DNA from 3 places in the Rathayibacter festucae DSM 15932 genome. Region 1 is predicted to be linked to each of the others. Evidence: predicted binding sites of a transcription regulator. Region 1 holds the regulator's gene; each other region holds the start of a gene.

Region 1 (4,873 bases):
TCAGCGAGTGCTTCGCGAACGCCGTCAGCAGGTGATCGAAGAAGGGCACGCCGGTGGAGAGGTCCGCGACACCGGTGCCGTCGAGGTCGATCGACAGCTCGATGCTCGACTCGCTGGTGGCACGACGGAGGGAGGCGGTGCGCCCGGGAGCGGCGCTCGAGGAGGTCATGGTCTCCAGTGTATTCGGGGGCCGCCGACCCTCCGGGCGGCTATTCGCGGGCCAGGGCGACCGCGGGGTCCGCCGACGGGGCGGGCAGCGCGGCGACCGCCTCGAGGAAGGCGGTGGTCTCGGCCTCGGTGCCCGCGCTCACTCGCAGGTGGTTCGGGATGCCGACGTCGCGGATCAGGATGCCCCGCGCGAGCAGCGCCTCGAACATCGCGCCGGGGTCGGCGACGCCGCCGAAGAGGACGAAGTTGCTGCCGGTCTCGTGCGGGGTGTAGCCGAGCTCGCGCAGTCCGTCGATCATCCGGTCGCGCTGGACGATGATCTCGCCCACCATCGCGAGCATCTCGTCCGCGTGGGCGAGCGCCGCGGTCGCGGCCGCCTGGGTCAGCGCGGAGAGGTGGTACGGCAGGCGCACCAGGCGGAGGGCGTCGACGACGGCGGGGTCCGCGGCGAGGTAGCCGAGGCGGACGCCGGCGAAGGCGAAGGCCTTGCTCATCGTGCGGGAGACGAGCAGGCGAGGGCGGCCCTCGAGGAGGCTGAGGGCGGTCGGCGCGTCACGGCCGGCGAACTCGGCGTAGGCCTCGTCGACGACGACGATGCCGTCGGTCGCGTCGTAGACGGCGGCGATCGTCTCGAGGTCCAGCGGGGTTCCGGTGGGGTTGTTCGGCGCGCAGAGGAAGACGATGTCGGGGCGCTCGCGGCGCACCGCGTCGGCGGCGTACGACGCGGACACCCGGAAGTCGTCCTCGCGGTCGACGCCTACCCAGCGCGTGCCGCTGCCGGAGGCGAGGATCGAGTACATCGAGTAGGTCGGCGAGAAGCCGAGCAGTGAGCGGCCGGGGCCGCCGAAGGCCTGCAGGACGTGCTGGAGGACCTCGTTCGAGCCGTTGGCAGCCCAGATCGAGTCGGCGGTCAGACCGTGGCCGAGGTAGCCGGCCAGGGAGTCGCGCAGCTCCCGGAACTCGCGATCGGGGTAGCGGTTCACCGTGCGGAGGGCGACGGACACCCGCTCGACGATGTCGGCGATGACGTCGTCAGGGACCGGGTGGGTGTTCTCGTTGACGTTGAGGGCCACGGGCACGACGGCTTGCGGAGCGCCGTAGGGCTGCTGACCGCGCAGGTCGTCGCGGAGGGGGAGATCGTCGAGAGTCGTCACCCCGGAATGGTACCGGGGCACTCGGTGCGCTCGATCAGTCCGCGAGGTCGTACTGCGCCGGGATCGCGAGGCGCTGCCCGGGCTCGAGGCCGGCGTTCGCCAGCTGGTTGAGCGACTGGATGTCGTAGACGACGTCGCGCGGGTCGGAGTCCGGTGCGAGCTCCTCCGCGAGGGACCAGAGGGACTCGCCGGCGCGGACGGTGACGTACTGGAACTCAACGTCGGCGCTCTCGCCCGAGGCGACGGCTCCGCCGCCGTTGAGTCCGAAGACGAAGGCGCCCGCGACGAGGGGCAGGGCGCCGAGCGTCGCGAGGACGGCGCGACCACGACGGGTCAGGCGCAGGCGGGTGCGCGCACCGGGCTGCTCGGCAGGGGTGACGTGCTGCGCGGAGGGCTGGTGCTGCGCGATGGTGGAGGGCTGTGCGGTCATGGTGATCGCTCCTTTCAGCAGGGGTTCGGGCCGGGGCCTCGGCCGGGAGGACCCGGTCCGAACCTCTGTTCCGAATATATCTTCGAATACCGCGCCGGGCAAGACCCGGTCGCGTCGCATCCATTGCTGAATCGCGCGACACACTCGAACGAATGTTTCGAACGCGGACCCCCGCCGGATACAGTTTCGAGAGTCCGCAGTCAGTACAGCAGCGACCACCGACATCGGTGCTCGACGCGGACGGAGAGGGCGCGCACGCGGCGTGCGCACCGAGAGAGGGACGATCGTGAGCGACGCGCAGACGGCCGGGGCGAAGGCGGCCAGGACGACGACTCCGGCGCCGAAGGCGAAGGCGGCGGCGAAGCCCGCGGCGGGCCGCCGCCGGAAGAATCTCAGCGCGAAGCAGCTCGCGATCCTCGACGCCATCCAGCGCTCGGTGTCCAGCCGCGGCTATCCGCCGAGCATGCGGGAGATCGGCGACGCCGTCGGCCTCGCCTCGCTCTCCAGCGTGACCCACCAGCTCAACCAGCTCGAGCTGAGCGGGTATCTGCGCCGCGATCCCAACCGCCCCCGGGCGCTCGAGATCCTCATCGACGTGCCGAGCTCGACCGAGGACGACGGCTCGTTCGAGTCGACGGCGACGGTCGCCGACGCGGCGATGGTGCCGCTGGTGGGCCGGATCGCGGCGGGCGTGCCGATCATGGCGGACCAGCAGATCGACGAGGTCTTCCCGCTCCCCCGCCAGCTGGTCGGCAAGGGCGAGCTCTTCATGCTCAAGGTGGTCGGCGAGTCGATGATCGACGCCGCCATCTGCGACGGCGACTGGGTCGTCGTCCGCTCGCAGCGCACCGCGGAGAACGGCGAGATCGTCGCCGCGATGCTCGACGGCGAGGCGACCGTCAAGGTCCTCCGCCAGCGCGACGGCCACACCTGGCTGCTCCCCCGCAACTCCAACTTCGAGCCGATCCTCGGCGACGAGGCCGAGGTCCTCGGCAAGATCGTCGCGGTGCTCCGCTCCGTCTGACGCGGCGGCGCACACGCGCAGGAGGGGCGGACGGCATCGAGCCGTCCGCCCCTCCTGCATTCACCGGGAGGCACGGCGAGCAGCTCGCGCAGCGTGACGACGAAGCGCCCGCGACCGCGGAGGTGATCCGTGGTCGCGGGCGCTTCGAGCGCAGGTGACGGCCCCGCCGCTACACCTCGACGGCGGCGACGGGAGCCGCGAACTCGCCGAGCGAGCCGGCGAGGTCCTCGTGCACGAGCGCGTGGACGTGCGTGCCGCCCTCGACGTACTGCGTCGAGAGGATCCGGCCGTTGCGGTGCAGCGAGGAGACCACGTCGCCGCGGTCGTACGGCACGAGCAGGTCGATCTCGATCTGCGGCTCCGGCAGGATCTCGGCGATCTTCGCCTGGAGCTCGTCCATCCCCTCGCCGGTGCGCGCCGACACGAAGACGGCGCCGGGGGCGAGACCGCGCAGCACGAGCCGCTGGCCCTCGTCGACGAGATCGGACTTGTTGAACGCGATGATCTCGGGGATGCTCCGTGCACCCACCTCGCCGATGACGTCCCGGACGGTCGCGATCTGCCCCGCGGGGTCCGGGTGCGAGGCGTCGACGACGTGGACGATGATGTCCGAGTCGGCGACCTCCTCCAGGGTCGAGCGGAACGCCTCCACCAGCTGGTGCGGCAGGGCGCGCACGAAGCCGACGGTGTCGGCGAGCGTGTAGCCGCGCCCGTCCGGGGTCTCGGACTTGCGGATCGTCGCGTCGAGTGTCGCGAAGAGCGAGTTCTCGACGAGCACGCCCGCGTGCGTCATCCGGTTGAGCAGGCTGGACTTGCCGGCGTTGGTGTAGCCGGCGATGGCGACCGACGGCACCGCGTTGCGCTTGCGGTTGGCGCGCTTCGCCTCCCGGGCGGGCTTCATCGCGGTGATCTGCTTGCGCAGGCGCGCCATGCGGGTGTGGATGCGGCGGCGGTCGAGCTCGATCTTCGTCTCACCCGGACCACGCGAGCCCATGCCGGCGCCGGCGCCGACCTGGCCACCGGCCTGGCGGGACATCGACTCGCCCCAGCCGCGCAGGCGCGGCAGCAGGTACTCGAGCTGCGCGAGCTCGACCTGCGCCTTGCCCTCGCGGCTCGTGGCGTGCTGGCTGAAGATGTCGAGGATGACGGCCGTGCGGTCGATGACCTTGACCTTCACCACGTCCTCCAGCGAGCGGCGCTGGCTCGGAGCCAGCTCGGTGTCGGCGACGACCGTGTCGGCGCCGAGGGCGGCGACGAGCCCGGCGAGCTCCTCCGCCTTGCCCTTGCCCAGGTAGGTGCTCGGATCGGGGTGCGGCCGGCGCTGCAGCAGACCGTCCAGGACGGTCGCTCCCGCGGTCTCGGCCAGGGCGGCGAGCTCGTGCAGCGAGTTCTCCGCGTCCTCGATCGAGCCCTGCGAGTACACGCCGATCAGCACCACGTTCTCGAGGCGCAGCTGGCGGTACTCGACCTCGGTGACGTCCTCGAGCTCGGTGGAGAGGCCGGCCACGCGCCGCAGCGCCTGCCGGTCCTCGCGATCGAACTGATCGCCGTCGCTGGTCTGCTCGGCGTCGCGCTCGACGTCGCCTCCGGCGCTCTGCAGCGCCTGGGCTCCGCCCGCGACGAACCGCGAATATCCCGACGAGCGCGACTGCGCGTTCGCCAGGACCCGCGAGACGACGTCCACGGCCTCGGTCGTGTCGGTCTCGTTCAGGTCTTCCGTCATCCGGATAACACTAACTCCTCAGCTGTTGATAAGTTCACTTCTCATGGCCGCCGAGCACTACTTCACCAGCACTCCCGACGGCGACCTCCGACCCCGCAGGATCAGCGCCCGGATCGCCGGCCGCGACCTCGAGGTCACGACCGCCGGCGGGGTGTTCAGCCCCGGCCACGTCGATCTCGGCACCCGGGTCCTGCTGGACGCGGTCCCCGACGCCCCCGCGAGCGGGGACCTCCTGGATCTCGGCTGCGGCTGGGGACCGATCTCGCTCGCCCTGGCGCTCGGCTCCCCCGACGCCCGGGTGTGGGCGGTCGACGTCAACCAGCGGGCGCTCGAGCTCGTCCGCCGCAACTGCGCAGAACTCGGTGTCTCCAATG
Region 2 (4,873 bases), 500 kb from region 1:
CCGTCCCGCACGGCGCGTCCCTGCATACCGAGCTCGGCCTCCTCCGTCAGGCCGGTCTCTCCGCTGTCGACGCGGTCCGCGCCGCGACGAGCGGAGCCGCTTCCGCGCTCGGCCTCGCCGACCGGGGAGTCGTCGCCGTCGGCCGACGCGCGGACCTGCTTCTCGTCGACGGCGACCCCGTGAGCGACGTCTCCGTCCTGACCCGGCCGGTCGCCGTCTGGATCGCCGGACAGCCGGTCGCGTGACGACTCCACTCCGCTGCCACGGCACCGACCTCTCCGCCGCAGCCCTCATCCACTGATCCTGAGCAGCGTCGAGTTCCGCTGATGGTGCGTCCCGAAAGGGGGTGGCTCACCGGACGCGATTCACCGCCGTCGCCTCCGGCGACGTCGCCTGTGGATCTCGGCGCTTCATGGCGGTGTTACCACTGGGCTTCGCGTCGCTTGCCGACCGGCTGACCGAGCAACCTGGGCATGCACCCTCGGCCCGTCGGCGTGGAGAGTTTCAGCGTCGAAGCGCCGGCGGCCTCCCAGCGGGCAGAGGTTCAGGTGATGGACATCAAGCAGAGCTCAGCGCTCGTCGGTCCGCGGCGGGGGCCAATCGAGTGCTGGGAAAGCAACTTGGAGCGCTGTTGGTGGCGCGGTCCAGTTCGCGACGTCGGGGAAGGGATCGTAGGTTGAGAAACCTGCGTCCACGATGTCGTGCTGAGACAGGCGTACCGCGTTGCCATCGAACGGGCCGGCGTAAAACACCAAGTCCTCGTTGCCCACGCGACGAAAAAGGGCGATGACTCGTTCGAACGTCACTGAGTACAACCGCTTGTGCCGGTCGCGGTCTGACACGACCCAGATCATCGACGGCCCGTCTGCGGACGTGGGATGGAAGTCGAGGATGAACGAGTGGATGAAGAGCGATACGAACTCTTTCACTGTGAGCTGGGTTTGCTGCCTCGACGTCATGTCGTAGTGCTCCCAGAAGGACCACCGATCGTAGATCCGCGGTATGCGCCCGCTGAGTGGATGTACGCCGCAGGAAACTCGCTCCTGAGGCAAGTTCGATGACGTCTTCGCGGACTCCATCAAACGCCTAATGGCGAACATGCCGTTGATCAAATCCCGCTCGACCAGGAAAGATGTCCGCTGGTTCCACCGGGTCGATCTCGATCTCTTCTCGAGCGCTGTCGCGGAGCGGCAAAGATGCTCGCGCCATGGGACGGAATCCGAGATCATCCGACCAGTGTCTCAGGAACCGCCTGATCCACGCGTAAGACCGACGCGGTGTGCTTCAACGCTCCGAGTCCGCAGCTTGGAGGATGCGACGGATGGATGATCGACCGTCCCTTAAGGGAATCGATCAGCGGGGTTGAACCTCAGGCCCGCGGTCGTCGGTGACGCCTGTAATTGAGAACAATGATCGCTACCAGTGACGCAACCGTGCCGGCCAGCCCGACGATCCACATCGTGTTGAGGAGGAGCAGCACCAGTTCGGAGCCGGGAAGCTGTAGACGTTCGCGATCACGAGCGCCGCTGTCGCGCTGATCACCGCGACTACTAGTACGTAGGTCCAGGTTCGAAACGTCATCAGGCTCACGATATTCGTGGTCAACGGTGGATCTCGTGCTCCGCGCTTGGTCGAAGCCCGGGCCGTGCTCGGGAACGTCACCCGGGCCGTCTCGCGATCGGACCTCAGCCAACGCGACGACGCGAGCTGAGGACCAGGGCGATGGCGGCCGTCGCGCTGACAACGCAGACTCCGAGACCGAGCAGCATGGTGTTCCACGCGGCGCCGAGCTCAGGCGTCCGGACCGTGTTCTCCGTGGGCAGCGAATCCACCAGGACGGCGGATTGGATGGCGCCCTGCGCCAGCACGACGAGGCCAGAGAGAATCGCGGCGCCCAAGATGACCAATGCGGTGATGAAGATTGTCTTCGAGCTCGAAAATGCACCGCTTCGCGGGCGACGACGAGAGGACATGCCTCGAGTGTGCTGCGCTCGTCACGGCAGGCGCATCAATCAGCTGGGGGAGTCGTCAGCGAGCAGCCTGTCCGTCTCGTATGGGGATCGGTGACCGGTCACCCCGAGTTGATCGTTTCCCACGGCCTGTCTGCGATGAAGCGGTCGCAGGCGTGGTGCCGGCGGCCGCATCTCGGGTGGGTCGTGTTCAGGCGCAGCGGGTGAGGTACTTCACGTCGGCGCGGGTGAGGGTCTTCAGGGCGTCGAGGTCGTGGTGGCTGCGGAGGTAGGCGCGGGCGGCGGTGGTGGCCGTGGCGAGGGTGAGCTTCGAGTGGTCCAGGCAGGGGGCGGAGTCGAGCGGGTTGGTGCTCGGGGTGCGCAGGTAGTCATCGCCGTCGTCGCCTTCCTCGGAGGCTCAGCAGCCGGAGCCGTCCGCCACCGCGCCGAGCGCCGCCGCCGTGCCGAGCGCGATCAGCGACTGGTCGGTCGCGACGGCGACCCGCGGGAAGCCGAGCGCGCGCAGCTGCCGGGCGCGCTCCTGGTCGCCCGCGTAGGCACCGGCGACAAGGCCCGCGTTCCGGGCGGCCGCGGCGATCCTCGGCAGCGGGTCCTCGGGTCCATCCGCGGCGAGCAGGTCGGGCAGCTCCCGGCCGAGTCCGATCGCGAGGTCGAACGGGCCGACGAAGACGCCGGCGACCCCCGGCACCGCGAGGATCTCCTCGACGGCGTCGAGGCCGGTCTGCGTCTCGATCATCAGCCAGAGCGCCGGCCGCGCCTCGGCGGCCGACGGGGGCGCGGCGCCCCAGAGGTCGGTCATCGGACCCCAGCTGCGCCGGCCGAGCGGCGGGTAGTGCGCGGCGCGGACCGCCGCGGCCGCGTCCTCGACCGACTCGATCATCGGGACGACGACGACGTCCGCTCCGGCGTCGAGAGCCCGCCCGATCAGCGGGTCCGAGAGCCCGGCGACCCGGACGGCGACGGGCGGCCGCTCGCTCACGGTCGCCAGCGCCCGCATGGTCGCGAGGACCGCGGCGTCGTCGAAGGCGCCGTGCTGCGCGTCCAGGCAGAGCCAGGCTGGCCCGCCGCGCGCGATCTGCGCCACCGTCAGCGGCTCGCCGAGCCGGCACCACACCCCGTCGGCACGACCGTCTCCGAGTACCCGCTCCGCATCCACGGGTCCGATCCTCGCGCATCGGGGGCGGCGGCGAGCGAGGGCCCTCCGGTGCCGATGTCGGTGGGGTCGACCTACACTCGGACGTATTCGAACACATGTTCGATCCCGTGAGGAGGGCCGAGAATGAGCGTGACCGTGGTGGACCGCATCGCGACCCCGGCCCGGGACGCCGTGGCCGTCTCCCTCCTCGTCCCCGCCGACGCGGTGGCGGCGGGCTTCCCGTCGCCGGCGCAGGACTACTTCGACGGCTCCCTCGACCTCAACGACCACCTGATCCGGGACAAGACCTCGACGTTCATCGTCCGCGTCTCGGGCGAGAGCATGACCGGCGCCGGCATCAGCGACGGCGACGAGCTGGTGGTCGACCGCTCGCTGACCCCGATGCACGGGAGCGTCGTGATCGCGATCCTCGACGGCGAGCTGACCGTCAAGCGGCTCGAGCTGAGCCCCGGGGGAGTGGTGCTGCGCGCGGAGAACCCGGACTATCCGCCGATCCTCGTCGCCGAGCTGAGCGACCTCCAGATCTGGGGCGTCGTCACCGTCTGCCTGCATCGGTTGCACCGTGCGCTCTGAGCGGCGGATCGGCCTGGTCGACGTGAACAGCTTCTACGTGAGCTGCGAGCGGCTGTTCGACCCGAAGCTGCAGGGGCGGCCGGTCGTCGTCCTCTCGAACAACGACGGCTGCGTGGTCGCCCGCTCGGACGAGGTGAAGAAGCTCGGCATCGAGAACGGCACGCCCTGGTTCAAGGTCGAGCCCCTCATCCGCTCGGGCCGTCTCCCGGAGGTGATCGCCCGCTCCAGCAACTACGAGCTGTACGGCGAGCTGTCCGCGCGGGTGATGGAGCTGCTGGGCCGCTACTCGGCCTGGCAGGAGGTGTACTCGATCGACGAGAGCTTCCTCGGCGTCGACGGGGATGTGGCGGAGCGGGCGCGGATCGGCCGGGCGATGCGGGCGGCCGTCGCGAAGAACGTCGGCCTGCCGGTGTGCGTGGGGTTCGGGCCGAGCAAGACGCTCGCGAAGTTCGTCAACAAGGGCGGCGCGAAGAAGCACCCGCGCCTGGGCGGGGTCTGCGACACCGACTGGTACACGCCCGAGCAGCTCGACGCACTGATGGCCTGGCAGCACGTCACCGAGCTGTGGGGGGTGGCCGGCCGCACCGGGAAGCGCCTCGCGGAGCTGAGCATCCACACGATCCGGGACCTGCGCGACGCCGACCCGGCGCTGATCCGGAAGAAGTTCTCGGTGGTGCTGCAGCGCTCGGTCTACGAGCTGCGCGGGGTCGACTGCATCCCGCTCGAGGCGGCCCGCACCGTCCGGGACCAGCTGATCTTCTCGCGCTCGTTCGCTACTCCGGTGACGACGATCGCGGACATGGAGCAGGTGCTCTCCGTCTACGCGCAGCGTGCCGCGCACCGCCTGCGCGCGCAGGGGTCGGTGACGAAGACGATGAGCGTCTTCGCGTCGACGTCGCCGTTCGCGGACGCGCCGTACGAGTCCGCGGGCGGCCTCGCCGGCTTCCCCGTGCCCACGGACGTCCGGTGGCGATCGTCAAGGCCGCGATCGGCACGCTGCGGCCGCGGCTGCGCGAGGGCGCCCGCTACGTGCGGGCCGGCGTGATCCTGACGAACCTGTCGCCGCGGGACTCGCACGCCCTCCTCGAGGTGTTCGACACCGCGTTCGACAGCAAGGGCCTCGGCGCGACCATCGACGCCGTCACCAAGCGCCACGGCCGCTCCGCCGTCGGCC
Region 3 (4,873 bases), 330 kb from region 1:
CGATACGCGCGCTGCGCGCGCTACTCGATCAGCATGCAACTGGCAGGTCCATGGTGGTCGAGCAGCCCCCCAGGGGCGCATCGAGACCCGGCGCCCCCAGCGGGTCGGTCTGCGGTACGGGTCGGCGCGAGCCCCGTTCGCCGTCGGCGCAGGGCCGCCCCGATGTCGGTGGTCGCGGTTACGCTTCGAGCATGGAGCCAACCCGTGCCGTGCACCCCTTCGAGGTCATCAGCGAATACCAGCCGAGCGGTGACCAGCCCGGAGCGATCGCCGATCTGAGCGCCCGGATCAACGCCGGCGAGACCGACGTCGTCCTGCTCGGCGCCACCGGTACCGGCAAGTCCGCGACCACCGCCTGGCTCGTCGAGGCCGTCCAGCGGCCGACCCTCGTCCTCGCGCACAACAAGACGCTCGCCGCGCAGCTCGCCAACGAGTTCCGCGAGCTCTTCCCCAACAACGCGGTCGAGTACTTCGTCTCCTACTACGACTACTACCAGCCCGAGGCCTACGTCCCGCAGACGGACACCTTCATCGAGAAGGACAGCTCGGTCAACGCCGAGGTCGAGCGCCTGCGGCACTCGACGACCAACTCGCTGCTCAGCCGGCGCGACGTCATCGTCGTCTCGACCGTCTCCTGCATCTACGGCCTGGGCCAGCCGGAGCAGTACCTCGAGGCGATGGTCGCGCTCCAGGTCGGCCAGCGGGTCGACCGCGACCGCCTGATCCGCAAGTTCGTCTCGATGCAGTACGCCCGCAACGACGTCGACTTCGCCCGCGGCACCTTCCGGGTCCGCGGCGACACGATCGAGATCATCCCGATGTACGAGGAGCTCGCGATCCGGATCGAGATGTTCGGCGACGAGATCGAGGCGCTCTACACGCTGCACCCGCTCACCGGGAACGTCGTGAAGAAGCTCGAGTCCGTCTCCGTCTTCCCCGGCTCGCACTACGTCGCCAGCCAGGACGTCATGCACCGCGCCATCGACACCATCCAGCAGGAGCTCGAGGTCCGCCTCGCCGACCTCGAGAAGCAGAACAAGCTCCTCGAGGCGCAGCGGCTCCGGATGCGCACCACGTTCGACCTCGAGATGATGCAGCAGATCGGCTTCTGCTCCGGCATCGAGAACTACTCGCGCCACATCGACGGCCGTGAGTCCGGCGAGGCGCCGCACTGCCTGCTCGACTACTTCCCCGACGACTTCCTCGTCGTCATCGACGAGTCGCACGTCACCGTGCCGCAGATCGGCGCGATGTACGAGGGCGACGCGTCGCGCAAGCGCACCCTGGTCGAGCACGGCTTCCGGCTGCCCTCGGCGATGGACAACCGCCCGCTGAAGTGGGAGGAGTTCAAGGGCCGCGTCGGCCAGACCGTCTACCTCTCGGCCACCCCCGGCCGCTACGAGATGGGGATCGCCGACGGCATCGTCGAGCAGATCATCCGCCCGACCGGCCTGATCGACCCCGAGATCGTCGTCAAGCCGACCAAGGGCCAGATCGACGACCTGCTCGAGGAGATCAAGCTCCGCACCGAGCGCGACGAGCGCGTGCTGGTCACCACCCTCACCAAGCGGATGGCGGAGGAGCTCACGGACTTCCTCACCGAGGCCGGCGTCCGGGTGCGCTACCTGCACTCCGACGTCGACACGCTGCGCCGCGTGGAGCTGCTCTCCGAGCTGCGCGCCGGCGTCTACGACGTCCTCGTCGGCATCAACCTCCTCCGCGAGGGCCTCGACCTGCCCGAGGTGTCGCTGGTCGCGATCCTCGACGCCGACAAGGAGGGCTTCCTCCGCTCGTCGACCTCGCTCATCCAGACCATCGGCCGCGCCGCGCGCAACGTCTCGGGCGAGGTGCACATGTACGCGGACAAGATGACCGACTCGATGAAGCTCGCGATCGACGAGACCGATCGCCGCCGCGAGAAGCAGGTCGCCTACAACCTCGACCACGGCATCGACCCGACCCCGCTGCGGAAGAAGATCGCCGACATCACCGACGCGCTCGCGCGCGAGGGAGCCGACACCGCGAAGCTGCTGGCCGGCCGCGACGCCAAGAAGAAGAGCCCGACGCCCAACCTGCGCCGCCAGGGTCTCGCCGCGAACGGCGGCAACGACCTCGAGGCGATCATCGCCGACCTCAACGGCCAGATGCTGCAGGCCGCCGGCGAACTGAAGTTCGAGCTCGCCGCGCGCCTGCGCGACGAGGTCTCCGAGCTCAAGCGCGAGCTGCGGCAGATGGAGAAGGCCGGGCACCTGTCCTGACCGATCCGGGTCGGCCCCCGCGGGCCGGCCCGGCGGTGCGGGCGGGGTCGACGAGCGCAAGTCGCGAGGTCCGGGATCAGCGGCCAGCGAACGCCCCGGGCGATGTCGGTGGCTCCGCATACACTTTCGAGGTGTCGATCCTGAACGCCGTTACGGACCCTTCCACCACCCCCTCACCCTCCTTCCACCGCTTCGTCTCCTCGCTGGACGAATCGGTGTCGAAGCTGGTGGTGAGCGGGGCCAGAGTGCACAACCTGCGCGATGTCGACCTCGAGATCCCCCGTGACTCGATGGTCGTCTTCACCGGACTGTCCGGCTCGGGCAAGTCCTCGCTCGCCTTCGACACGATCTTCGCCGAGGGCCAGCGCCGCTACGTCGAGTCGCTCTCCGCCTACGCGCGGCAGTTCCTCGGCCAGGTCGACCGGCCGGACGTCGACTTCATCGAGGGCCTCAGCCCCGCGGTGTCGATCGACCAGAAGTCGACCAACCGCAACCCGCGCTCGACCGTGGGCACGATCACCGAGATCTTCGACTACATGCGCCTGCTCTGGGCGCGCATCGGGATCCCGCACTGCCCCGTCTGCAGCGAGCCGATCTCGGCGCAGACCGTGCAGCAGATCGCCGACCAGCTGATGGAGCTCGACGAGGGCACCCGCTACCAGATCCTCAGCCCGGTCGTCTCGCAGAAGAAGGGCGAGTTCGTCGACCTCTTCAAGGAGCTGACCGCGGGCGGCTACTCCCGCGCCATGGTCGACGGGAAGCTCATCCAGCTGAGCGAGCCGCCGGTGCTGAAGAAGCAGTACAAGCACGACATCTCCGTCGTCGTCGACCGCCTCGTCGCCGGCCCGGACATCCTCGGCCGCCTGACCGACTCGCTCGAGACGGCGCTGCGCCTCACCGACGGCATCGTGCAGATCAACTTCGTCGACGGCGAGGGCGACGGCGCGTGGACGACGTACTCCGAGAAGCTGTCCTGCCCCAACAACCACCCGATCTCGCTCACCGAGATCGAGCCGCGCACCTTCTCCTTCAACGCCCCCTTCGGCGCCTGCCCCGAGTGCTCCGGCCTCGGCACGCGCATGTCGGTCGACGACGAGCTGCTGCTCGGCGACCCCGACCTCAGCATCGCCGAGGGCGTCATCATCCCCTGGACCACGCAGGGTAAGGGCCTCTTCCAGTACTACGAGAAGCTGCTCGACGGCCTCTCCCGCGACCTCGGCTTCAAGCTGACCACCCCGTGGAAGCGCCTCAGCTCGGAGGTGCAGCAGGCCGTGCTGCACGGCGACAACTTCGAGGTCAAGGTCAAGTGGAAGAACCGCTACGGCCGGGAGATGAGCTACACCTCCGGCTTCGAGGGCGTCGTGCCCTACATCGAGCGGCAGTACGTGCAGGCCGAGACCGACGTGCAGCGCTCGCGCTGGGCCGAGTTCCTCCGCGAGGTCGCCTGCCCCGTCTGCAAGGGCTCGCGCCTCAAGCCCGAGGTGCTCGCCGTGCTCGTGCACGGTGCGAGCATCGCCGACGTCGCCGACCTCAGCCTCGGCGACGCCCAGTCGTTCATGAGCGAGCTGCAGCTCACCCCGCGCGAGGCCACCATCGCCGCGCAGGTGCTCCGCGAGATCCGCGCGCGCCTCGACTTCCTGATCGAGGTCGGGCTCAACTACCTCAACCTCTCCCGTGCGGCCGGCTCGCTCTCCGGCGGCGAGGCGCAGCGCATCCGGCTCGCGACTCAGATCGGCTCCGGTCTCACCGGCGTGCTCTACGTCCTCGACGAGCCGAGCATCGGCCTGCACCAGCGCGACAACCGCCGGCTGATCGACACCCTGATCAAGCTGCGCGACCTCGGCAACACCCTGATCGTCGTCGAGCACGACGAGGACACCATCCGCACCGCCGACTGGATCGTCGACATCGGCCCCGGCGCCGGCGTCAACGGCGGCCGGGTCGTGCACTCCGGCTCCTACGAGTCGCTGCTCGAGAACACGCACTCGCTCACCGGCGACTACATCGCCGGCCGCCGCTCGATCGAGCTGCCGAAGAAGCGCCGCAAGATCGACCGCAAGCGCGTGATCAAGGTCGTCGGAGCCAACGCGAACAACCTGCAGAAGGTCGACGTCGAGTTCCCGCTCGGCACCTTCGTCGCGGTCACCGGCGTCTCCGGCTCGGGCAAGTCGACGCTGGTGAACGACATCCTCTACCGGGTGCTCGCCAATCAGCTCAACGGCGCCCGCAAGGTGCCGGGCAAGCACACCCGTGTCACCGGGCTCGAGAACCTCGACAAGGTCGTGCACGTCGACCAGAACCCGATCGGCCGCACCCCGCGCTCCAACCCGGCGACCTACACCGGCGTGTTCGACCGCATCCGCAACCTCTTCGCCGAGACCACCGAGGCGAAGGCCCGCGGCTACCTGCCCGGCCGGTTCAGCTTCAACGTCAAGGGCGGCCGCTGCGAGGCCTGCTCGGGCGACGGCACGATCAAGATCGAGATGAACTTCCTGCCCGACGTCTACGTCGCGTGCGAGGTCTGCGGGGGAGCGCGCTACAACCGCGACACCCTGACCGTGCACTACAAGGGCAAGAGCATCGCCGAGGTGCTCGACATGCCGATCGCCGAGGCG

Evidence for each region. The regulator LexA, encoded in region 1, represses DNA repair genes until DNA is damaged. The targets are predictions, from matches to a motif close to TCGAACANNTGTTCGA.
Region 2: a site for LexA is predicted at 3,214-3,229, ahead of C1I64_RS07290 (LexA family protein). Genes of this name have one in related genera too.
Region 3: a site for LexA is predicted at 2,373-2,388, ahead of uvrA (excinuclease ABC subunit UvrA). Genes of this name have one in related genera too.

What each region holds. Positions count from the first base shown of each region.
Region 1 is NZ_CP028137.1:2,066,192-2,071,064, forward strand. It holds gene hisB (imidazoleglycerol-phosphate dehydratase HisB) at 1-169, opposite strand, end outside; gene C1I64_RS09680 (histidinol-phosphate transaminase) at 210-1,322, opposite strand; gene C1I64_RS09685 (LysM peptidoglycan-binding domain-containing protein) at 1,357-1,752, opposite strand; gene lexA (transcriptional repressor LexA) at 2,165-2,776, shown strand; gene hflX (GTPase HflX) at 2,946-4,499, opposite strand; gene C1I64_RS09700 (class I SAM-dependent methyltransferase) at 4,543-4,873, shown strand, end outside.
Region 2 is NZ_CP028137.1:1,561,640-1,566,512, reverse strand. It holds gene C1I64_RS07310 (amidohydrolase family protein) at 1-245, shown strand, start outside; gene C1I64_RS07305 (hypothetical protein) at 570-1,229, opposite strand; gene C1I64_RS07300 (hypothetical protein) at 1,686-1,973, opposite strand; gene C1I64_RS07295 (HpcH/HpaI aldolase family protein) at 2,368-3,126, opposite strand; gene C1I64_RS07290 (LexA family protein) at 3,250-3,699, shown strand; gene C1I64_RS07285 (Y-family DNA polymerase) at 3,689-4,744, shown strand; gene C1I64_RS20820 (DUF4113 domain-containing protein) at 4,666-4,873, shown strand, end outside.
Region 3 is NZ_CP028137.1:1,732,499-1,737,371, reverse strand. It holds gene uvrB (excinuclease ABC subunit UvrB) at 192-2,258, shown strand; gene uvrA (excinuclease ABC subunit UvrA) at 2,462-4,873, shown strand, end outside.